DNA from 3 places in the Polycladomyces abyssicola genome. Region 3 is predicted to be linked to each of the others. Evidence: riboswitches for the same ligand, from Rfam matches in the RefSeq annotation. Region 3 holds a riboswitch; each other region holds the start of a gene.
The links. A riboswitch is a leader RNA that binds a small molecule or an ion and turns the genes downstream of it on or off. The one in region 3 is predicted to bind cobalamin.

Region 1: it holds a riboswitch for cobalamin, as region 3 does, so the genes downstream of both, KI215_RS12415 (ribonucleoside-diphosphate reductase subunit alpha) here and KI215_RS02275 (ABC transporter substrate-binding protein) in region 3, are expected to answer to the same signal.
Region 2: it holds a riboswitch for cobalamin, as region 3 does, so the genes downstream of both, KI215_RS01630 (HoxN/HupN/NixA family nickel/cobalt transporter) here and KI215_RS02275 (ABC transporter substrate-binding protein) in region 3, are expected to answer to the same signal.

What each region holds. Positions count from the first base shown of each region.
Region 1 covers NZ_AP024601.1:2,462,542-2,470,612, reverse strand. Annotated here, with positions in the region: partial or broken gene KI215_RS16360 (zinc ribbon domain-containing protein) at 536-727, shown strand; gene KI215_RS12425 (methyltransferase family protein) at 922-1,464, opposite strand; gene KI215_RS12420 (class I SAM-dependent methyltransferase) at 2,282-2,950, shown strand; cobalamin riboswitch at 3,228-3,504, shown strand; gene KI215_RS12415 (ribonucleoside-diphosphate reductase subunit alpha) at 3,807-5,894, shown strand; gene KI215_RS12410 (ribonucleotide-diphosphate reductase subunit beta) at 6,051-7,085, shown strand; gene cobD (threonine-phosphate decarboxylase CobD) at 7,339-8,071, shown strand, end outside.
Region 2 covers NZ_AP024601.1:301,123-309,193, reverse strand. Annotated here, with positions in the region: gene cobJ (precorrin-3B C(17)-methyltransferase) at 1-1,167, opposite strand, end outside; gene KI215_RS01635 (hypothetical protein) at 1,160-1,390, opposite strand; cobalamin riboswitch at 1,694-1,886, opposite strand; gene KI215_RS01630 (HoxN/HupN/NixA family nickel/cobalt transporter) at 2,021-2,857, opposite strand; cobalamin riboswitch at 3,075-3,267, opposite strand; gene KI215_RS01625 (OsmC family protein) at 3,492-3,935, shown strand; gene KI215_RS01620 (alpha/beta fold hydrolase) at 4,174-4,998, shown strand; gene tsaD (tRNA (adenosine(37)-N6)-threonylcarbamoyltransferase complex transferase subunit TsaD) at 5,662-6,699, opposite strand; gene rimI (ribosomal protein S18-alanine N-acetyltransferase) at 6,641-7,150, opposite strand; gene tsaB (tRNA (adenosine(37)-N6)-threonylcarbamoyltransferase complex dimerization subunit type 1 TsaB) at 7,157-7,861, opposite strand; gene tsaE (tRNA (adenosine(37)-N6)-threonylcarbamoyltransferase complex ATPase subunit type 1 TsaE) at 7,858-8,071, opposite strand, start outside.
Region 3 covers NZ_AP024601.1:438,394-446,464, forward strand. Annotated here, with positions in the region: gene KI215_RS02250 (transglycosylase domain-containing protein) at 1-997, shown strand, start outside; gene KI215_RS02255 (YkvI family membrane protein) at 1,285-2,322, shown strand; gene KI215_RS02260 (glycerol-3-phosphate acyltransferase) at 2,335-2,874, shown strand; gene KI215_RS02265 (DUF2797 domain-containing protein) at 2,912-3,703, shown strand; gene KI215_RS02270 (alpha/beta hydrolase family protein) at 4,170-5,018, opposite strand; cobalamin riboswitch at 5,440-5,636, shown strand; gene KI215_RS02275 (ABC transporter substrate-binding protein) at 5,773-6,717, shown strand; gene KI215_RS02280 (FecCD family ABC transporter permease) at 6,725-7,780, shown strand; gene KI215_RS02285 (heme ABC transporter ATP-binding protein) at 7,774-8,071, shown strand, end outside.

The DNA.
Region 1 (8,071 bases), 1.2 Mb from region 3:
TCCTACATTTTTTGTATAAAAATCCATTATCAGGTTTTCCAAGACGTAGCCAAGCGGTTGGACAAAGCATTTCAAGCGTTTTTCCGTCGTCTCGACCGCGGGGAAAAACCGGGCTCCCCTCGATTTCAAGGTAAGTACCCATATAACAGCTTCACCTATCCTCAAACTGGATACAAACTGGATGGGAAAGTATCTGAAACTCTCCAAAATCGGCGATGTGAGAATCAAACTGCACCGCCAGATCGAAGGAAAGAGCAAAACTTGCTCCATCAAGCGAAAAAACGGCAAGTACTACGCTTGCTTCACATATAAGGTGGAGGTAGAGCCTGCAAGCCAATCAGAGAAAAGACGCTACTCACAAAATCAGCTGATATTTGGTGGACAACTATGATCTGATCGCCTTTCAAGACTTGAACATCCGGGGAATGGTGAAAAATCACCGCCTTGCCAAGAGCATTGTCGACACAGGCTGGAGGATGCTGGTTTAATTGACGGCTTACAAGGAGTAGACCGGTAAGCAAGTGAAGCAGTTGATCCCCGCAACACGTCGCAAGTTTGCTTGGAATGCGGTCAGATCGTAAAGAAGACCTTAAAAGAACGTACTCATCGTTGCTCATGCGGATATGTGACTAACAGAGATGTCAATGCCGCAAGAAATATCCAGCTTCGAGCGATGGGATACGTTCCTGGACCGAGATACGAGCTATTAGAACTAACACTTTTCTAGGATTAAGCCATCGCGGATGATGTGGGTTGCCACGCCAGATGAAGCGAGAAGCCCATGGCGAACAAAGGGAGAGACTCAGGTAATTGAGCCGTGTGGAGCAAGACGATACTCCGGTGATGGAGAAAAGTGCCTAAATTCGAGGATTGACATCATCAATCTCAAAAACATCATCCGTTTTTAAAAATAGCTTCGACTTAAAACACAAACGGAATCAAGAGCCAGGAAGATTCCCGATACCGCCGGTACGCCTCCCCGAATTGGTTCTCCAGCATCTGTTCCTCCACGCTCACACGGTAGGAATACGCGGCCAAGTACACTATCAGATTGGCTATCACCGCCGTTATTGACAATGTGGATATGGCAAATCCCAAAAAAACCAACATCGTCCCCAAATAACCCGGATGGCGAATGTATCGGTACCATCCACATTGCACCAAGTGATGTCCCTGTTGAATCCCGATGAAACGACTGAAAAATCTACCCAAGGTGTGCATGGCGGAAGCTCTGATCCAGACACCCGACAAACCGATCATGATCCCAAAAACAAACCATGGATTTCCTATTGTCGGCTTCGGGTCCATAAAGTAGATCGCGGTAGGTGCAACCACCAACAAAAAAAGCGCCAACCCTAGAATGTAAGTGGATAGACAATAATGGCGTATTTCCTTTACTGGCGGTTTCCGTAACCATTCCAACCCCACATACAGTACGACCGGCAAATAAGCAAACGCGATCAAGAAACCCTCTCCCCTGAAATTTCTTTCGGTGTATTTCAATAATATGCATCATGAAGAGGGCTGGACAGGGATAAGAGGAGACCGTCAACGGCGGAAATTGTCTCTTTAATTATGAGAAACATTACATAGCGCAATTGTCCTTTCCAGTTTCACAGCCCTTCGCCGATATGGTATTGGGCTATCAATAAATGTTTGTATCGGACGTAGTCTAGAATGGCACATCCTCCACCTCCCCAGGCAGTATCGACAGAGGGCATTAGTAAAATAGTGACTATGTCACCAACGTTTCAAGGCTCACCTTTAGCTCTAGCTGTACGTGTGCTCTTATAAAGAGCGAGCGGGAAAACCCAGCCCTTCAGGTTTGGGATGAAAGCGAGCGTCGGACGAGGGAGGGCTTAAGCCCTCTTGCAAGTCCGACAGAATTTTGGTACAATTATGTAGAAAAGTGCGAAAACACTTAAAACTACTTTGCGATCGAAATCTCGATAAACTAAACTCACTAGGCTTGGACGAAGCCATCGTGGATGGATGTGGGTTGCCACGCCAGATGAAGCGAGAAGCCCACGGCTTTAGCCGTGTGGGGCAAGTCACGAACTGACCGAGAAAGGGTTACAAATCGCTCGGGATTGGTTGCGGGATATGCTTTCAACACCGGCCCAGGAGTTCCCAGAATTTCCTGCAGCGATCTCCCTATTACCTTTGCTTATCCCCGAACGGATTACTTGGAGCGAAGAGTGGCTTCGCCAGTTCATCGCCTCTGATACAGAGATTGACACTGGGGAATAAGTCCACTCCTTTTTTATATGGAGGAAGTGATATGTCCAAAAAAGCCCAAAAGGGTTATAAGGGAATTGGAATGGACGGTCCCATTGCCACGTGGTACGCGAAAAGTACTCAGAACAACATTGAGGAATACAAAAAAGATGCGGAAAAGGTGGCTGCATGTGTCCCGGAAGAAGCCGCTGTTCTTGAGCTTGCCTCTGGCCCGGGATACTTGTCGATCGAACTTGCAAAACTCGGTAATTACAAAATAACCGGTTTGGACATCAGTAAAAAGTTTGTGGAAATTGCGCGGGAGAAAGCCAAAGAAGCGGGTGTGGAAATTGACTTTCGTCAAGGGGATGCTGCCCGAATGCCCTTTGATGATCAAACATTTGATTTTATCGTCTGTCGAGCGGCCTTTAAAAACTTTTCACAGCCCGTCGCTGCCCTTGACGAGATGAATCGAGTGTTGAAGGACGGCGGAAAAGCTGTGATCATCGATTTACGGGGAGATGTTTCCCCGGAAGCAGTGGACAAACACATAGAAGAGGAGTTGGGTTTGACAGGATTTCAATACCTCCTGACAAAATGGATATTTCGATTGATGCTCATCAAACGGGCTTATACGAAAGAGGAGTTTAGGCAGTTGGTATCAAAGAGTAAATTTCAGACATGCAAGATTCAAGAGGATACGATCGGATTGGAGGTATGGCTTGAGAAGTGACTATCAGTTTACGCGTGATTCGGTCGACATGCTGGTCCCCTAAGGGGGCTTTTTTTCTTGACCTTCCAGTAACTAGATGCATTCGGGGCATGGTGAAGGAGATCGAGATGATTGCTGGAAATAGAAAACACAAGTTGTAGTATTGATCATAAAAGACTCATACAAGGTATGGTGTTTGAATAGATCCCCCGTCATTCATTTTTCGTCTGTTTTTGGCAGATAAAGAAGTTAGACAATGGGAAAACCGATAAGATACAATGAACCTACTTTTGGACAACGACATACCGTGGGAAAAGGTGGAGTGGTTTGTCCACTCCCGAAGAGGGAAGCCGGTGAAAATCCGGCGCGGTCCCGCCACTGTGAATGGGGAGCCGGGCCGTTTGTCACTATCGAAAGACGGGAAGACACGGCCATCAGGGGGCCGGGGGATGTAGCGAAACAGGAGCGAGTGGGAAACAAGATTCCCGGCATCAACCTGTTTTCGAGACATCCACCAGCAGCCCCCCATGCGATGATCCATGAGCCAGGAGACCTGCCTTTTCCGACAACACCGTTGACCTACGAGGATAGGGAGGTGTTTGATGTGCCGCGTGTCGCGATCGGTGTGATCGGCTTGTGCGGGTCGTGCCGTTTTTGTGTTCACGGCTGGATTGGTGTCCCATCAAACACTTCCCTTGTTAGGGAAGTGTTTTTATTTTATCCGCATCTGAAATGGAGAGGGTGCTTGTAGATGGTACAAGTAGAGATGAAGAAAGAATTGGACTGGGAGTCGCTCGTTCGCTCGGTGTGCCTAGAGACGGGGGATCTCGATGCCCAATCACTGATCGTCGTTGCCCGAGCGTAGCTGCGGGAAGGGATGTCGGAGCGGGAGATCCTGCGCACTTTGGCGCAAACGGCGGTGGAACAAACCAGCGTAGAACAACCGGGCTGGCAGTTTGTCGCCGCCCGTTTGCTGGCAGAGGAATTGTATCGTGCGGCGGCGCACAACCGGGGATATGACCGTAAACAGCGGGCATATGGCGATTTTTACGACCTGCTCCAAAAGTTGACGGCGAAAGGGTTGTACGGTTCTTATCTGATGGAACACTACACCGAGACGGAAATCCGTGAGCTGGAAGCCTCAATTCGTCCGGAGCGAGACCGGTTGTTTCATTACATCGGATTGAAGATTTTGGCGGACAGGTATCTCGTGCGGGATTATGACGGTGCGGTGATGGAGTTGCCGCAGGAGCGGTTTATGGTGATCGCGATGCATCTGGCGATGAAAGAGAAAGACCGGTTGACGTGGGCCAAACGGATGTACGATGTGTTGTCCCGGTTGGAAGTAACGGTGGCGACACCGACGATGAGCAATGCGGGGCGGCCGTTGCACCAGCTCTCTTCCTGTTTCATCGATACCGTGGACGATACGCTGTGGTCTATTTACAATACCAACACCGCCACCGCCCAGGTGTCCAAACACGGCGGCGGTGTGGGCATTTATCTGGGAAAAGTTCGCTCCAAAGGGTCCAAAATTCGCGGGCACAAAGGCGCTTCCGGCGGTGTTATCCCCTGGGTGCGCAATTTCAACAATACTGCCGTGGCGGTGGATCAACTGGGTGTGCGTAAAGGGGCGTTCGCCATCTATTTGGACGTGTGGCACGCGGACATCCTGGACTTTTTGAACCTGAAAACCAACAACGGGGACGACCGGTTAAAAGCGCACGACATCTTTCCCGGCGTATGCATTCCCGACCTGTTTATGCGTCGGGTGAAAGAACGGGGTATGTGGTACCTGTTCGACCCGCACGAAGTGCGTGAAGTGATGGGGTTCAGCCTGGAAGACTCCTGGGGAGATGAGTTTGAACGGCGGTATGAGGCGTGTGTCAACCATCCTGAACTGAGCCGTAAGGAAATCCCGGCGATTGAAGTGATGAAGCGTATCATGGTGAGCGCCTATGAAACCGGGACACCGTTTCTGTTCTTCCGCGATACGGTCAACCGACTCAATCCCAACAAACACAAGGGAATGATCTATTCTTCCAACTTGTGCACGGAGATTTGCCAAAACATGTCCCCGACCGAGCTGATCAGTGAGGAGTTGGAGGACGGTGTCATCGTCACTAAGCAAAAACCGGGGGACTTCGTCGTCTGTAACCTGTCGTCTATCAATTTGGGACGGATCACAGACCTGGCGGATTTGGCGCGTATCATCCCGGTCCAGATGCGCATGTTGGACAATGTGATCGATCTCAACCTGTATCCGGTAAAACAGGCGGAAGTGACCAACCGCAAGTACCGGGCCGTCGGATTGGGTACGAGCGGATACCATCAATACTTGGCACAGAAAGGGATCGATTGGGAATCGGAAGAACATCTGGCCGAAGCGGATCGGTCGTTTGAGGAGATCGCTTATCAGACGATCCGGGCCTCGATGGAACTGGCCAAGGAAAAAGGAGCGTATCCGGCATTTGAAGGAAGCGAGTGGCAGACAGGCGCGTTCTTTGACCGGTGCGGTTACACCGGAGAGCGTTGGCAAACACTGCGGGAGGAAGTGAGTCGATACGGGGTGCGCAATGCTTGGATGATCGCCGTCGCACCGACGGGGTCTACCTCGCTCATCGCCGGTTCGACTGCCGGGATCGATCCGGTGTATGCCAAGTTTTTTGTCGAGGAGAAACGGGGAGCGCTGATTCCGCAGACCGCCCCCAATCTATCGGAGAAAACCTTCTGGTATTACAAAGAGGCGCACCGGATCGACCAGATGTGGAGCATTCGTGCTGCAGGCATCCGTCAACGCCACATCGACCAGTCGCAGTCGTTCAATCTGTTTATCACGCCGGACACCAACGCCAAGGCATTTTTGTCCATGTATTTGGCCGCGTGGGAAAACGGGTTGAAAACCGTCTACTATGTGCGCAATCAATCGCTGGAAGTGGAAGAATGCGTCAGCTGTTCGTCCTGAAGTGTGTCCTAACGCTGAGACTGCGGGTGGATCGATTTTGCCCGGATGAGTGACGAGGGCGTGTCAGGTCATTCCGTAAGGGAGCAATGTGGACAGTATTCACCGACACACCCGAATCCAGCTCTGCTTATGCTTGATCGGTAGGAGGAAAGAGATATGGAGAAACTGCAACGAAAAAAGATTTTCAACGAACACGGTCAACGCGGCACCCAGCGCATGATCAACGGCAACACCACCAACCTGCGGGAATGGAACCGTATCAAGTATGATTGGGCGTACAAACTGTATCGCACGATGCTGAACAACTTCTGGATTCCCGAGGAGATATCGCTGACCGGTGATGTCAAACAATTTGAGGAGCTGACACCGGCCGAGCGGCGCGCTTTTGACAAAACGATTTCGTTTCTCAACTTTTTGGATTCCATTCAGTGCGAAAACCTGCCCAACATCCGGGAGTACGTCACGGCACCGGAAGTGGCGTCACTGCTCAACATCCAGGCGTTTCAGGAAGAGATTCACGCCCAATCCTACAGCTATATCCTGGATACCGTCTGTTCGGCGCAGACCCGGGAAAACATCTATGACGAGTGGCGGAACGACGAACACCTGCTGCGCCGCAATCGGTTCATCGCCGATCTCTATCAACAGTTTGTCGAACATCAGGACGACTGGCAGTTTGTCAAAACGTGCATGGCCAACTTCCTGCTGGAATCTCTTTACTTCTACAGCGGATTCACCTTCTTTTATTCGTTGGCCCGGCAAGGAAAAATGACGGCCACAGCCACGATCATCAAATATATTCAACGGGATGAGCTGACCCATGTCGTGCTCTTCCAAAACATGATGAAAGAGATGCAAAAGGAGAACCCGAACTTGTTCACGCCCGAACGGATCGAAGAGTTGCGTGACATGACCCGTACGGCCGTACAGCATGAAATCGGGTGGGGGCAATACATCACTAACAACGAAATCGACGGGTTGAGCAATGAGCTGATTGAACGTTACATCAAATATTTGGCCAATGAGCGGATGAAACGGCTCGGCTTCGGCATTCTGTATCCGGAACAGACAGAACATCCCTTGCGCTGGGTGGAGCATTTTTCCAACCTGAACCAAACCAAAACAGATTTCTTCGAGCAAAAGGTAACCAATTACGCCAAAGCGGGCGGATTGGACTTCGGTGATTTGTGATTCTCATTGATTTGGTGGCGGAAACATGGTGAAATGGAAAGAGAATCGGTCCATGGGCTCAGGTTGTTGACAAAAAACGGGGATTCGCATTTCCCGTCTTCGCTTCGTAGCGACGGCTAGAGTCGCTCAGGATATTCGGACCCGCTCCTCTAAACGAGGGTGTCCGTTTTTCCAAGAGTAATGAATGGTTTCTCAGGCAGGGCCCGATGCCCTGCCTTTTGGCGAATACACATCAATTGGGGAGGGGATCAGTTTGTCCCGGTTGGAACGTTATGGTCATGGTGGCGACAGAGTGACGGCATCTGAGTTGTTCGGTCGTGACCCCGATTCGTTCCTGGATTTCAGCGCCAATATCGTGCCTTTCGGTCCTCCGCCGTCGGTGAAGCAGGCCTTGAAAGGAATACTGGAAACGGAAAGATTACCGGTGATCACCCAGTATCCAGACCCCCGGTCGCGAAGGTTGAAGGCGTTGTTGGCAGAGCGGCACAATCTGACGCCGACCCGGATCGCCATTGGCAACGGTGCGGCCGAGTTGATCGAGCTGATTCTGGATGTGGTGCGGCCGTCGGTTGTCGGGATCGTGTATCCTGCATTTTCGGCTTATACCAGCAGTGCCAAAAAGCGTGACATCGAGATTGTCCCACTGTATGGGGAGGAAGAGAGTCATTTTTTGCCGCCGGTGGAACGCCTTTGCGAACTGGTGCGCAAAACAGATCTGGTGTTTCTGGGCTATCCCAACAATCCGACTGGACTTCGCATCTCCTTTGACGAGCTGAAACAGGTGGCCGAAGAGGCGATACGTTGCCAGACGGTACTGGTGGTGGATGAGGCATTTCTCGATTTCATTCCCGACGGGGAGCGCATGTCGTTGATTGGCCAAATCGAATCGTACCCTAGCGTGATCCTGCTCCGCTCTCTCACCAAATTCTATGCGTTGGCAGGGGTTCGTCTCGGCTATGCGGTGGCCAGTCCCAAGTGGGTCAAAC
Region 2 (8,071 bases), 140 kb from region 3:
TCCCGCATCCGTCAGGCGACGAACCACTGAGTCGGGATCATCGGTCGGGATCCGCAGGATCATTTGATGATCGGGTGTATACGTGATCTCCCCTTTGTCTCCCGCCAGCGATGCCAGTGCAGCCATTTGGTTCGGCGTCCACTTTTTTTCGGCGACGCCGGAAGAGACGGCCACTTCCAAAACCGGGGTGACATTGGGCACCGCAGTGGGAGGAGTACCGGTGACAGGAACCTTGCCTGCGACCTGAAGAAGTGCCAACGCTTCCTCGGCCCATGCAACCGGATGTTTCGCCTCTTTGGTTCGGGGTTTGTCCAATTGCTCTGTTTGCGCGTTGAGAGACCACGGCTCGGTGTCCGTCCGCAGGCGTTCATGTGGCTTCAAGGCCTGTTCCTTTTGGGTAAGCGTATATTTTCGCTGATAGCCGCGCGGTGTGATCATCAAACCGTGATGAACAAAAGTGGTGGAATTGCCGATCAACACCGTAGTCAACATGCCAATCTCATGTCCCAGCATCTCACCCAGCTTCGTGATCACCACGTGTTGCCGTTCCCGATAGGCGCTTTTCACCAATCCGACAGGTGTGTCCGGTGACCGATACTGGAGCAGGATGCGTTGAGTCTCCACGATCTGGCGGGTACGCCGTCCACTTTTGGGGTTGTACAAAGCGATGACAAAATCGGCTGCTGCGGCCGCTTCAATCCGGCGGGCGATCGTTTCCCAGGGGGTGAGATGGTCACTCAGACTGATCATGCAAGCATCGTGCATCACGGGCGACCCCAAAAGTGCCGCGCAGGAATTGATTGCTGATACCCCGGGGATCACCTCCACTTCCACACCTTCGCCCCGATGCCTTCCTTTTTCCACCAACACCTCGTACACCAGTCCGGCCATGCCGTACACGCCTGCATCTCCGCTGGAAATCACGGCCACCTTTTTTCCGCTCTCGGCCAGCTCGACCGCCGTCTGTGCCCGACTGACTTCTTCCGTCATGCCGGTTTGCACGATCTCCTGATTGTCCAACAAATCCCGGATGATGTCGACATAGGTGTTGTACCCGACGATCACATCGCTGTCGCTGAGTGCTTCCCGCGCCCGGTGCGTCATGTGGTCGAAATGACCCGGACCGAAGCCCACCACGTACAACTTGCCGCGGCCTTTCTCACTCATTTCCGCTTCCTCCTATCTTGCCGTGATGGATGGTTGTTCCCTCTCCGTGTTGCGTTTGCCGGAACACATCGGCACCGACGATCCATGTCGTTCGTAAAACGGACGAATCCACGCCACCGCTTTTTCCACATGGGACGGCATGACAGATCGGCTCCAGCATCTGCTGCCAAATCGCCCTCATCATCTGATCCATGAGTGATTTGGAACGTGAGATGTCACCCATTTGGAAAACCTGTCCGCTTCCAACCTACAACCCCCATCTCAATTGCCTCGCATCCCATAAGAGTGCCCCAGAAAAATGCTCCGCCACGACACGAATCATAAACTGCCTACTATACCAAAAAAAATAAAAGCACTTCCAAAATGGAAGTGCTTAAATCGCGCAGTTGTTATCCCTTAACCTAGCTAAATGCAGCGACTCCCGTCCGAGGGCCTGAAAAAGGTACACGATTCCCCAGGCGGGCTGCTTTCATTCAGCGGACAGTCGTCCAGCCCGATCTAAACACCTCCCTATCCTCGTAGGTCAACGGTGTTGTTGGAAAAGGCAGGTCTCCTGGCTCATGGATCATCGCGAAACCATACAGGGCCTTCCCATCGCACACTGGCGACAGTGACCGCAGTATCGCTCCCCATTCACAGTGGCGGGACCGCGCCGGATTTTCACCGGCTTCCCTCTTCGGGAGTGGGCGAACCACTCCACCTTTTCCCTTTCAATATGCAATTGTCAAAATCTCGATCAAAATCTCTCTTTATTGTATCGAATGAAAAAGAGAATAGCAACTCGGAGTTTTTGGTGTTGGCTTCTGTAGTTATCAACGTGCAACCTCCACATATACGTTTTTCGTCTAGGCCATCACTTTCTCCATGAGTTGCTGTTTTCTTCACCTGATACATGTAACCCTACAAAAGGACGATCAACTCTTGTTCGATAGGATACCCATGCAAAAATGAAAAGGAAGAGCAAAAAAATGATGATCCCCACCACTTCAAAATCCAATTCTGCCCAAGGGTTAAAGAATGTAAAGGCTTCGTAGAAAGAGACTCCATATGCTAAAAACACAATGATCCAACCCATCACTCTGGAGGCAGATTGCCCAAGTTTACTGGATTGGCGAAGTATTTTATTGGTAATCAAAGAATCAATGGTATCTGTGATCATCATCCCCATCATAAATGTGATTCCCAAGATGTAAGGCATATAGTTCGCGTTGTTGTTCGCTGCCAACACCCAGACGGACGCTTGACTAACGGTCTCTGATGCTAAAGCAAACAGTCCTCCAATCAATATAATGAGAAGTGGGTTGCTTGTTTCCTGTAATTTTTTCGGAATGAGTTTTCCTTTGATACCTTGAGGTCGATATTCGTCCTGATTCCCTAATCGCGTCTTTAACAGATTATTGATGTTTAATGTTCCAATCAGGAATAGGGACAAAATAGAAAACCATGTCACAAACAGGTCGACGTAATCCGGTAACCGAAAGTTCTGACTGATGTTTCCTAGAATAATCCCAATACTGGCTACTACTAAACCGTGTCCAAAGGAGAATAAGGTACCGACCCAACGCGCAATCGAACTTCCTTTACGCCAATTGTAGCGAGCCAAACCATCAATACAAGCTAAATGATCAGCATCCAAACCGTGACGAAGACCTAAAGTAAATACCAGTATGAGAAGAGATACGTTTTCCATCTTTTCTCTCCTTACAGAATATTCATTCAAAATTGTGACCTTAACCCTTCCATCCCCAAATACTGAAAAAATAAAAACACTTCCCGTTATGAGAAGTGTTTGATGATCACGTATCCACATACAAGTACACAAGAAGACTCACGGCCTATGCCAGGCCAATCGACACCAATTTGACGGCATGCGGCGTCATCAAACACCTCCCTATCCTCGTAGGTCAACGGTGTTGTTGGAAAAGGCAGGTCTCCTGGCTCATGGATCATCGCGAAACCATACCGGGCCTTCCCATCGCACACTGGCGACAGTGACCGCGGCATCGCTCCCCATTCACAGTGGCGGGACCGCGCCGGATTTTCACCGGCTTCCCTCTTCGGGAGTGGACGAACCACTCCACCTTTTCCCTTTCAATATGCAATTGTCAAAATCTCGATCAAAATCTCTATTTATTGTATCGAATGAAAAAGAGAATCGCAACTCGGAGTTTTTGTCATCAGGAATAACCCTCCCACAATCTACCACCCTTCGGCTTTGTCAGGGTGTATTTTTTCAATCACACTTTTTATCATAATTCATACTTGTCAAATCGGAATTAATGGATTATTCTTATACTAATTTATCCGTTGGGAGGTTTGATTTCATGCCTAAGATTACTTTTGTGTCTGATGTAAAATGGTCCGGTGAGGGAGTGCGCTCGGTGGCTGAGATCAACGGCAAACAGGTGATCATCGACGAGCCCCCGGCTTTAGGCGGAACGGATCAAGGGCCCAATCCGGTGGAACTCATCCTGGCTGCCCTGGGCGGATGCATTAATGTGCTGGTCTCTCTGTTTGCCAAACAGCACGGAGTAGAACTGAAAGGAAGCCAAGTGCATGTGGAGGGCGATTTGGATCCCGACGGTTTCATGGAAAAAGCCGATGTCCGCCCTGGCTTCCTGGAAGTCCGCTACCATATTCAAATTGACTCCCCGTCCGACCCGGAAAAAGTCCAAGCATTGATCGAACACGTAGAGCGGGTCTGCCCAGTGAAGGACACCTTACAGGGCGTGCCTACCGTGGCGGTGACGGGGCAGAAGACGTCATAATCCCAACGGAAAAACCACCCTCATTGTGGGTGGTTTTTCGTTTTCAGGAACTGTGTCCTGGAGAATGATCTACCGTGATTCCGGTATTACCTTGGATTCTTTTCGGTAAACTTCGAGCATATGATGGAAGATGTGCGGGGCGATAAGGATTACAGAGATATCGACAAGATTTGTAATGCTCACGCTCAAAGTCGCCCGGATTTTGGCCACCCTTCTCTCGAGTTTAGGAGGGGTACAGATGGGTTACTACATTCCAGTTGAACGAAACGTAAATATCTTCGTCGAGGATTGCGATCCTGGGCATGGAAAACCAATCCTTTTTATACACGGATGGCCGCTTAACCATAAAATGTTTGAATATCAATTCAACCAACTCCCCAAAATGGGCTATCGTTGTATTGGGATTGATTTGCGCGGATTCGGGAAGTCGGATCGTCCCTGGGAAGGATATTCGTACAACCGATTGGCAGATGATGTCCGTATCGTGATTGATACTCTACAGTTAGAGGATGTCACCTTTGCTGCACATTCGATGGGAGGAGCTATTGCCATCCGGTACATGGCTCGGCATGCAGGGCATAAAGTCTCTAAACTAGCCCTCATAGGAGCTGCGGGCTTCACCAGACGCCCCGGAATACCGTATGGACTAACAAAAGAGGAAATGAAACGTTGGGAACGGTCATGGAGTAAGCTAATGGTCGCTACCTATACCGATCGCCCCAAAATGCTGGATGGCGTTGGGGACATATTTTTCGCACGTTATGTAACGGAGAGTTTCAAAAACTGGTTCCACGGATTGGGAATAGAGGCGTCTGGCCATGCATCGGCGATGTGTGCAGTTTCCCTTCGAGATGAGGATTTAGGGAGAGATTTTTCTAAAATCAATGTACCAACCGCAATTTTCCATGGTGTACAGGACAAAGTCTGCCCATTCTCATTTGCCAAATTGATGCACGCCGGTATCAGGGAATCGGAACTCATCCCCTTTCAATACAGTGGTCATGGATTGTTCTACGAAGAGTTGGAGAAATTTCATCGCGAGCTTATACGCTTCATCGGATAAAACGGGGATGTTGTGATGGACCCAAAAACCCTGTTATCAGATAACAGGGTTGAGACTCCACACGGCTGAAGTACCACAGGCACTCCCTATGGTCGCCGTAGGATTCTTGGGGAGTTCACGTCCTCAGTCCATTTCTGTTTCGGACAACTCCCAAGTTCAGGGCTGTCTCATCAGCCCATCCCATGCCGTTCTACAGCTGGGCTGTATGTACCCGCATGGGCGGGACACCAGCGACCAACGGAAGTGCCCGTGGTATTACCAGTGTCCTAGTTCCTTTTTTCACTCTTATGGTTTTACCCAGCGGGAGAGACTGGTTCGCCGCTGGAACCCCATACCATAACGTTTTCAAGGAACGGAACCCACTACCAGTGGGATGAGCACCGCTCATACGTACACAAGTTGCTCTTGCCATCCCCACAAGGGGGATTCCGAACAACGCCGCCTTTCATCCCACGATTAAAACTGTGGGCTTTTAGGCGGCAGTTTCTGAAAGAAACTGCTGACAAAGTGGTCAAACCACTCGTGATTTCGTGTGCGCTGTGATCCCTCTTGCTCCTGAATCGCTGCGCTCAAAGGTCGCTCGTGGGAAAACGCTCACCCTTTTTTAGGAGGGCGGGGCCGAGAGCCCACGGACTATCCTTGCCACTCGCCTACACGCTGCATTCACACCAACGGCAGATTGGGTTCCGCGTTGAGCGACAAATCACCCACTTGCCCGTCAAAGAAGCGGTAGGTTCCCGCCGCGGCGATCATCGCCGCGTTGTCAGTGCACAGCGACAGTGGCGGTACACGCAGGGTGATCCCGGCTTCCCGGCACCGTGCGCCCAACGCTTCGCGCAAGCGGCTGTTGGCTGATACGCCGCCCGCCAATACCAACTGCTTCACACCGGTGTGGGCGACTGCTCTCATCGCTTTTTCCACCAGCACCTCGACGACCGACTCCTGAAAACTGGCGGCCACATCCGCCGGATTGACCGTCTCTCCCCGTTGACGCGCGTTGTGCAGGTAGTTGATCACCGCGGATTTCAACCCGCTGAAACTGAAATCGAAGGAGTCCGGCTCCAACCATGCCCGCGGAAAATCCAGCACATCACTGCCATCTTTGGCCAGTCGGTCAATCTCCGGTCCGCCGGGATATGGCAAATGGAGCAGCCGGGCCACTTTGTCGTAGGCTTCCCCGGCTGCATCGTCCCTTGTCCGGCCCAGTCGTTCAAACCGGTTGTGTTCCCGCATCAGAATCAGCTCGGTATGGCCGCCGGATACAACCAGCGCCACCAACGGGAACGCAAGCGGCTCCACCAGGTGGCTGGCATAAATGTGACCGGCGATGTGATGCACCGGTACCAATGGAAGCCCACGTGCAAACGACAGCGCCTTGGCAGCAGAAACCCCGATCAAGAGCGCTCCCACCAAACCGGGACCCTGGGTGACGGCCACGGCGGACAAGTCGTCCAATGTGACGCCGGCACGATCCAACGCTTCTTGAATGATCTGCGTGATCCGCTCCACGTGGCGGCGCGAAGCCACCTCCGGTACGACGCCTCCAAATTTGCGGTGCACATCCACCTGGGAAGAAATGACGTTGGACAACACCCGTTGTCCGTTTTCAACTACGGCGGCAGCCGTCTCGTCACAGCTCGTTTCAATCCCCAGTACCAGTGTTCTTGTTTGATTCAACTGTATGTTCTCCGTCATCTTCATCCAATGTCACCCACATGATCAAGGCATCCTCCTGATTGTCCGAATAATAACGGGGACGAATGCCTTTGGCTTCAAATCCCAATTTGCGGTACACGTGCTGGGCCACATGATTGGATACCCGCACTTCCAATGTCATTTTGTCGGCGCCCAACAACCGGGCCAATCTTTTCATATAGGCCAACGTAGCCTGCCCCAGCTTTTTCCCGCGGTATTTTGGATGGATCGCGATATTGGTGATGTGCGCTTCGTCCACTACAATCCACATACCGCAATATCCGGCGATTTCCCCGTCGACGGTGACCACGGTGTAATGCGCAAACGGGCTGTGCAACAATTCGTTGACAAACGCCTCTTTCGGCCAGGGTGTGGGAAACGAGGCGCGTTCCACTTCCATGATCATCGGCAGATCAGCCATTTTCATCGGGCGAAATGCAATCCGCGACCGTTCCATGACTGTTCACTCCGTTTGTTGTCGAGCCGACCATTTGACTTCCGCTTCGGTCTTCTGCAGATAATTGGGTGCAAACGCCTCATCGGCCACCTCACCTCTTTGCCATCGGGCATATGCCAATTGCCCCAGCATCGATGCCCGCGGCACGTTTTCCGGCGGGTAGCCGAACACCGCCTGGTTGCCGAGAGCAGCCTCAATTTGATCACGAAAACGGTTCACATCGTCACCGAGAAACAGCATCGGCCCCAAGCCCGACAGTTCGCTCAACCACTGATCCACCGGTACGACTCGCTCCTCCCGGGCTGTCTGCACCAACCCGTCGTCGGTTCGTTGATACAGTCCCGTATAGGCTCGATTACGCCTGGCATCAAACAACGGGACGATCCCGCCGTCAAAATGGCGACCGTTCATCGCCAATACAGCCAAACTGGAAACCCCGATCAACGGCAATTTCCGGCTCCAGGCAATCGTTTTGGCCGTCGTGACACCGATTCTCACCCCGGTGTACGAACCCGGCCCTTGCGCCACCGCCACCGCATCCAAATCATCCACCGAAAGTGCCAACTCCCGTAACAAACGGTCAATCGCGGGCATCAAACGGACAGAGTGATTTCGATGCAAATTGGTTGTCCATTCCCCGAGTACGCGATCTTCCTCCAAGACTGCTACGCCCATCACCAATGTGGACGTATCCATCGCCAGGATTTTCATATACCGCTCAGCTCCTCACACATCCGCTTGGAACGGGCGTTGCGCAAATGAAGGCGGATTTCCCGTTCACCAGTGGACAGCACATGAAACGTGAACCAGACGGTCTCCTCCGGCAACAGCGGTCGGATACGGCTCGCCCATTCCACCAGCGTGACACCGTCACCATAAAAATACTCGTCCCATCCCAGATCCTCATCCGCTCCCTCTAGC
Region 3 (8,071 bases):
AAAAGCGGCGTGGTACACCACCCGGATGTTGTTGTCCGTTGTCTCCGGTGAGGGTGTGACTCATGGCAATACCGGGAAATTCGCCAAATTGGACAACGGTCAACCGGTGGCCGGAAAAACGGGAACCACACAAAACGGCAAAGACGCGTGGTTTGTCGGCTATACGCCGAAGCACGTGTTGGCGGTAACTATTTTCAACCCGCCGAAAGGCGAACAAGTGGAGTTGACCGGTGGAAAATATCCGGCGAAGATGTTCAAGGCGATCATGGAAGATACCATGGAATCCAACCACGAGCGGATTATGGCGTTTGATCCGCCGCCGGGCGTGCCGGAACCGACACCGCCGTTCCAGTTGATGGCCGTCAGCGTAGGTGGGCAGTATGATCCAGCGTCGCACGCCGTCAATCTGAGCTGGAACGCGCAAAACGACCCGCGCGTCAAATACCGTGTGGAGCGTTCCGAGGATCAGGTCAACTGGCAGCCGCTTGGCGAGGTACAAGGCGGTTCGTTTACGGATACCAGCATCCAAGTGCCGCAAGCCGGTGGAGGCGGTGGGTTGATCGGCGGACTCGCGCCGGCACCGCAACCGAAAACCTATTACTACCGAGTAGTAGCCATTGACACGAAAACCAACCAAGAACTGCCGTCCAACGTGGCGACAGTCCAAGTGACGCCGGATCAACCGCAAACGCCGCCACCTGATCAAGGGAACCCGCAAGGCAACCCACAAGGCAACCCGCAGGGCAATGACCAAGGCAATCAGCAGGGGAACCCGCAAGGAAATGACCAAAGTCAGGGACCCGGTGGTTTCCTGGATGGCTCGAGTGGCCAAGACGGTACGAACACGGGCGGTACAGACGGTACCAGCACAGACGGTACCGACGGTACCAGCACAGACGGTACCAGCACAGGCGGTACCGACCAAGGGACCGATACCGGAACCGATCGTGGCAACGGTGGACACAACGGCGGTGGCAACACCGGCTTTATCGGCTGACGTTGCTTCAAAAGGACTGGCTTTCTTGCCGGTCCTTTCTTGTTGACAAAAACCGTCCGCTCTGATCTCCCGTCTCCTCTTCATAGCGACAGCTAGAGTGGTTCGACAAGAAATTCGGACCCGCTATTTCGAGAGGGCAACTGTTACACCGAAATCGTGTGGCTTATCTACACTATCAGCAGTCGCAAGGACCGGTTTTGTAACCGGTCCTTTTCCTTTTGTTCTAACCCCGTTCGCTTGCCCATAGACTAGTCCTGAAAGGGACGAGTCGCGAGGAGTGAGCGGGATTGGGCAATCGAGTGATGGCAGCGTGCCGGATCGGATTTACCTATATTGGTACGGTTGTGGGGGCCGGGTTTGCCTCCGGACAGGAAATCATGCAATTTTTTACGCGTTTCGGCTCACAAGGCATTTGGGGCATCGTGGCGGTCACCCTGATGTTTTCATGGCTGGGCACCCGTATGATGGTGATGGGGGCGCGGTTGAAAGCTGCTTCGTATGAAGAGCTGAACCGGTTTCTGTTCGGTCCCCGGTGGGGGAAATGGATGAACGGATTCGTGGGGGTGGTGCTGTTTGGCGTCACGACGGCAATGATGTCGGGGACAGGCGCTCTGTTCCGGGAACAATTGGGGTGGTCGTTTCACCTGGGCGTCATTCTCACAGCTGCGGTGGCCTTCGCTGTGATTGTCCGCGGATTGGATGGCATTCTTTCCGTCAATTCGGTGATCGTGCCGATGATGTTTCTTTTTACCCTGCTCGTGGCGATCAACGGTTTGGGGCGGCCGGAGGCGGTTGAGTGGCTGACGGCATCGCATCACGGCGGCGGACAGTGGTGGTTGTCTGCTTTGACATATGTGGCGTTCAATCTGGCGATGTCTCAAGCGGTATTGGTGCCGATGGGCAACGAAGTGGCCGATGAGCGGATTCTCACGGCGGGAGGATGGATTGGCGGAGTGGGATTGGGTGTGATGCTATTGGCCAGTCATTTTGCCATGACGTTGGAAATACCGGAGATTTTTCGGAGGGAAATCCCGATCGCGATGGTGATTGCCGCGTTGGGCACCGCGATGAAGGCTTTTTTTCTGTTGGTGATGTGGGGGGAGATCTTTACTACCCTGATTGGCAATGTGTACGGTTTGGCCGCCCATCTCCATGAATATCTACCTTTTCGCATGAATACGATTATGGCCGGTATTTTCATCTCTGGTTACGTTTGTTCGCTGATCGGGTTTCCCGCTTTCGTCGGATATGTCTACCCGTTGTTCGGCTACTGCGGACTGGCGGCGATCGGTCTGTTGGCATTGAGACCGTATCCTCGCTGGTGAGGGGGCATCGTTATGAGAACGCTCATCATTGCACTTGTCGCCTATGGGATCGGCATGTTCCCCTTTTACGGGTGGTGGATGGGAAGGCGGATCAATGGAAAAGCGATCATGCACACCGGTCCTTTGCAGGATGTGGTGCTGTGGGTAGTGTTGGAGATGACCAAAGGTGCTTTGGCCGTGTTGATCGGGTGGGCGATGGGCGGATGGTTTGGTGCCAGCGTAGCGGCATTGCTGGTGGTGATGGGCCGCTTGTTTCCGGTTGTCCCCGCTTTTCGCAGCGGTGGGGGAACGGCAGTAGCGGCCGGAGCGTTGTTCGTGTTGAGTCCGATGCTGATTGCGATGGGTATCCTGGTTTATTTGGTCAGTTTGTTGTTGACGCGGTATATGGGGATCTCGACAATACTGACCGTTGTGGCCGTAATGATTCTGTCGGTGGTGATTTCTGCACAACTGTATGTCATCATTGTTGCCGTTTGTGTGGGGTCCCTGATTTTGTATCATCAGACGACACGCCGTTTTGGCGGGTGGAAAAACCCCTTTCGCTTCCGCTGATTGTGATACAATGGGGAAGAAGAGAGGGGGAACCACCGTGGAGTGGACAGGCTATCTACGCCCCTTGGAACATGAGGTAGCCGAGCCGATCACGTATTTTGCCCGGGTGGGGGATGAAGCGGTTCGGCTCAACGATTGGCTGGGGCAAACGATCCGCATCACGTTTCTCAAGGAGAAAGCTTGCTGCCATTGTGGACGCAAGATCAAAAAGACCTATAACAACGGTTATTGCTTCCCTTGTTTCCGAGACCTGGCGGAAAACGATCTGTGTATCGTGAAGCCGCATCTGTGCCATTATCACGAAGGTACCTGCCGTGATGATGCTTTTGGCGATCAGCATTGCATGGTACCGCATTATGTGTACTTGGCGCTCAGCAGCGACGTCAAGGTGGGTATCACCCGCAAGACGAACGCATTCAAACGGTGGGTGGACCAAGGTGCGGTGGCCGCGGTCCCAATCGCTGAAGTGCCGACACGCAAGGCTGCCGGCGAGTTGGAGTTGCATTTGTCCCAATACATAGCGGACAAAACGGATTGGCGGAAGATGTTGAAAAACGAGGTGGCCGAGCGGGATCTGTGGCAGGTGAGGGAGGAAATCCGGGAGAAAGTGCCGGAGATGTTCCTGCCGTATTGGTTGGAAAAGACACAGATGTACCGGTTCACTTATCCCCAATTGGACCGGCCGGAAAAGATGAAATCGCTAGGATTGGACAAGCAGGAAGAGATCACAGGCCGCTTGGTGGGAATCAAGGCACAATATCTGCTGTTGGATCATGGTGTGTTTCATATGCGAAAACATACGGGCTACAAGGTGACGTTGGCAGTGTGAGAGAGTGGAGATCATAACATGGATGGACGACACGCCCCAGGCGTGTTTTTTTGTTGAAAAGGGAGGCAAAATTCCTACGAGTCTCCAAACGGGAGTGAAAAAAGATCGAAGCACGATAATACAAAAGTATGACTGATGGATAAAACCATTGAATGAGAAAAAAACACTCCTTTGTATTAAAATACAATCTTCACCGACGAGAAATCACTTTCATCACTGAGGGTTTCAGTGGAACTTAAAAAACTCGAAACAATTTTTTGGATAGATCATTCCACTTTGTTGGAAAAGAGTATATAATATAAATGCGACATCGGCGAACGTGATTGAAACCAACGGCTAGTTTCAAACAGCGTCCTGTAATTTAACGCAAGCCCCCCTTGCAATACACTTTTTTCAATTGGATACAAGTTTGACCCCCTTGAGCGAAAGGGCCGGCAATGTAGCCGGCCCTTTCGCTGTGCTCTCCTCACTGCGATTCACTCCAAGTCTGATGCAAAAAGCGTGCAGTCTCATCCAAGGCTTGGTCCAGGTAAGGGGTTGGACCGCGGAACGGGTGGACACAACCAAAAGTGTGATCCGCTCCTTCGATGATGACCAAACGGGCGTTAGCGGCTGCGCTGGAGAGTTGCTTGGCCGCGGCGAGTGGTACGGAGCGGTCGTCACTCCCGTGCAAAATCAGCAGGGGGCGTTCGAAAGACGGGAGTCGGTTCAGGATGTCGAACCGCTCACGGTTGCGTTCCAGATCGTCCAACACCTCACGGTGAATCGGCATCTCTTGACCTGTGCGGGCGTTGAGGATGGTGGCAACGCCTTTTTCGCGGATTTCCCGTTTCAGGTCATCGGAGAACAGGTCGACACGGGCAACGCTGTTCCACAACACGACAGCCCCGATCTCCGGATGATCCATCGCGAAGATCAGGCTGTTCCCTCCGCCGCGACTGTGCCCGACCAGGGCGATTTTATCAGTGTCCATTGCTTCACGCAAAGGCACATTTCCCTGTAACAGCCGATCCAGGAGGTATGCCAAGTCCTCCTGTTCACGGGAATACGTATTACGAGCGAACTTGTCCAGTTCATCGAATTCTTCCAGATTTTCACCCACTCCGTTCATGGAGAAATTGAAGGTGATGACGGCAAACCCCCGGTCTGCCAGTACACGGGCAGCATGCGGGAAAAAGCCCCAGTTTTTGAATCCCTTAAAACCGTGGCACATAATGACAACCGGGAGCGGCGACTTGGTCGTTGCGGCATAAACGTCTCCACGGATGATGCGGTTTTCCTTTCCCAAATCCCATGTGAAGGTCTGATGTTCCATCTATTGCGGCGCAAATGGTAGAATTGCGCCTGCACCCTCCTTTCCGTGATCGGGTTCCCAGGGCGTTTCTGGCAAACACTGACCACATTCTTTTCCCGACTCGGTCCACCTGCACCTGCAAGGAAGCAGATCACGGCCGTTCCGACCCAGTGAGAGCCAGATGTGGGCAAAGTACGCTTCGCATGGAGGAATTTGCTCGCGATTAAATTCTGCGCTTTCCGGGTCTTCGCTTTGTCGGGGCTTGGTAAGTCGCCATGAAAAAAACATGTGCCTCAGTTACAGAATGATGATACACGCCCTGACAAACTTGATTTCGCATCAAAGCTGTCGTTTTCCTCTTTCCCGTGACGACCGTTCTCTAAACAAAGGGGATGGTCAGAAATCCGACAAAGTGTTAAAATTCGGGTAGATTGCAAACCGACAAGTGAATAGGCGAAAAGGTCCTTTATCCAAAAGGGATAAAGGTGAAAAGGGAAGACCGGTGCAAATCCGGCGCGGTCCCGCCACTGTGAGTGGGGAGCGCGGTCGCACGATGCCACTGTCCCCAAGGGGATGGGAAGGCGCGGCCGAATGCGGTGATCCACGAGCCAGGAGACCTGCCTTTTCGCGGTCACTTGCGATTCTCCTTCGGGGTGTGAGGAGGAGCGCAACACTCGCGTGCGCGTTTTCCAGCATGCGGTATGCGCGAGAGGATTTCCCTGACCTCGATGGAGGCGGGGTTTTTTTATGTTGTGAAGGGAAGGAGAGAGACTGGATGAAGAAATGGTTTGGTTGGTTGTTGACGTTGTTGTTGGTAATGACGATGGGGGTGGCGGGCTGCTCTCAGTCGCCCCAACCGCACGCGGATCATGACGGAAAACAGGGTGCTTACCCGGTTACCCTCAAGGATGCATCCGGGCAGAGCGTAACGATCAAGCGGGAACCCCAGCGCATCGTTTCATTGGTCCCCAGCACCACGGAAATCGCGTTTTCATTGGGTCTGGACAAAAAGATCGTTGGCGTTTCATCTCTGGACAATTATCCGGCGGGTGCGGCGAAGAAGGAAAAAGTGGGAGATTTGAAGATTAATGTGGAAAAAGTAGTGTCGCTGAAGCCCGATCTGGTGCTGGCCAACCCGATAAACGGCCAGGATACGATCGGCCAATTGCGGAAACTGGGGTTAACGGTGCTGGTGGTGGACGGACAAAGCCTTAAAGGTGTAGAAGATTCGATTCTCTTGGTGGGCAAAGCGACGGGGGCCATGGACAAGGCTCGTCAGGTAATCGCAAAGATGGAACAGGAGAAAAACCATGTGACACAAAAAGTGGCTTCCATCCCGGCCGACAAGCGGGTTAAAGTGTGGATTGAGCTGGACCCGACACTGTTTACTGCCGGTTCGGGTACCTTTATGGACGAGCTGATTCGTTTGGCCGGAGGGAACAACGTGGCCGCAAGCCAAAAAGGATGGCCTCAAGTGTCGGCGGAGCAGGTCGTGAAATGGAATCCGGACGTGATCATCGCCACCTATGACACCGGCGGAAATAAAGTGGTGTCACAAATCGCCTCCCGCTCCGGATGGGCTGGGATCAACGCTGTGAAGCAAAAACGGATTGTCACGGTCAACCCGGATTTGGTCAACCGGCCCGGACCGCGGGTGACGCAAGGGCTGAAACAGATCGCGCAAGCGTTGTATCCGCAAGTGTTTAGTGCGAAACAGTAAGGGAAACATGATGCGGAGCAAAAAAGTATATTGGTTGGCGGGTCTGGCGGGACTGCTGACGTTGACGGTGGCCGTAGCCGTATCCGTCGGCAGTACGCCGATCCCGCTGGCGGATGTATGGCGGATTCTGGGGCGGGTGTTGCCCGGAGTCGGTTCGATGATTCAACCGCCGGGCGACACGTCTGTCGAGACGATTGTGCGATCCATTCGGTTACCGCGGGTTTTGCTGTCCGTACTGGTCGGAGCATCGCTTGCCATGGCGGGTGTCGTCTATCAGGCGTTGTTGCGTAACCCGTTGGCCGATCCGTACATTCTCGGCGTCTCTTCCGGAGCGGCCCTCGGGGCGGTCATTGCACTGTTGACCGGGTGGGGAGCGGCCTGGCTGGGTGGCTGGAACGTACCTGTCTTCGCATTTATCGGTGCAATGGTGGCATTGCTGGCCGTGTTGCAATTGGCCAGGGTCGGTTCGCAGATGCGGCCGGAGACACTCATCCTGTCCGGTGTAGTCGTACAGGCGTTTTTCGGTGCGGTACTCACGTTTTGCATCGCGTTGTCCGAAGAACAACTGCAACAGATCCAGAGCTGGCTGATGGGAAGTTTCGCCCTGCGGGAATGGGAACACGTTGCCGTGGTGGGTCCGTTTCTGGCCATCGGTACCGTGGTGTGCTGGTGGTTTAGCCGGGAGTTAAACCTGTTTGCGTTGGGCGATCGGGCAGCGGGGCATCTCGGCGTGTCCGTCGGGATGGTGCGCGGACTGTTGTTGGTGACGGCATCACTTGTTACCGCCGCAGCCGTGTCCGTATCAGGGACAATCGGGTTTGTCGGGTTGGTCGTTCCACATGTGATGCGCATATTGTGCGGTCCCGATCATCGTTGGTTGATTCCGTTGTCCTTGTTGGCAGGTGGGGTCTTTCTGACGGGTGCCGATCTGTTGGCCCGAGTGATGTTGGCGCCTCGTGAATTACCGATCGGGGTGGTGACTGCGTTTGTCGGCGCACCGTTTTTCGCATGGTTGTTGAGAAACCATCTCCGTTCCCGCAGAGGGGAGGGATCGTCATGTTAGCAGCCCGAAAGGTGGGCAAACACTATGGCGAACGCAGTGTGCTGTCCGAAGTCAGTTTGAATGTCGGCCCTGGTGAGATGGTAGGTATCATCGGTCCCAATGGCTCAGGCAAAACCACTTTACTTCGGCTGTTGTCCGGTGAGGAACGCCCCGATACGGGTACCGTGATGTGGGAAGACCGTCCGATCGCGGATTGGCCGGTCAGGGAGCGGGCGCGCCGGATCGCTCTGCTACCCCAGGAAGGGTTGCCCCCGCTTGATTTCACCGTGGAAGAAGTGGTGATGATGGGCC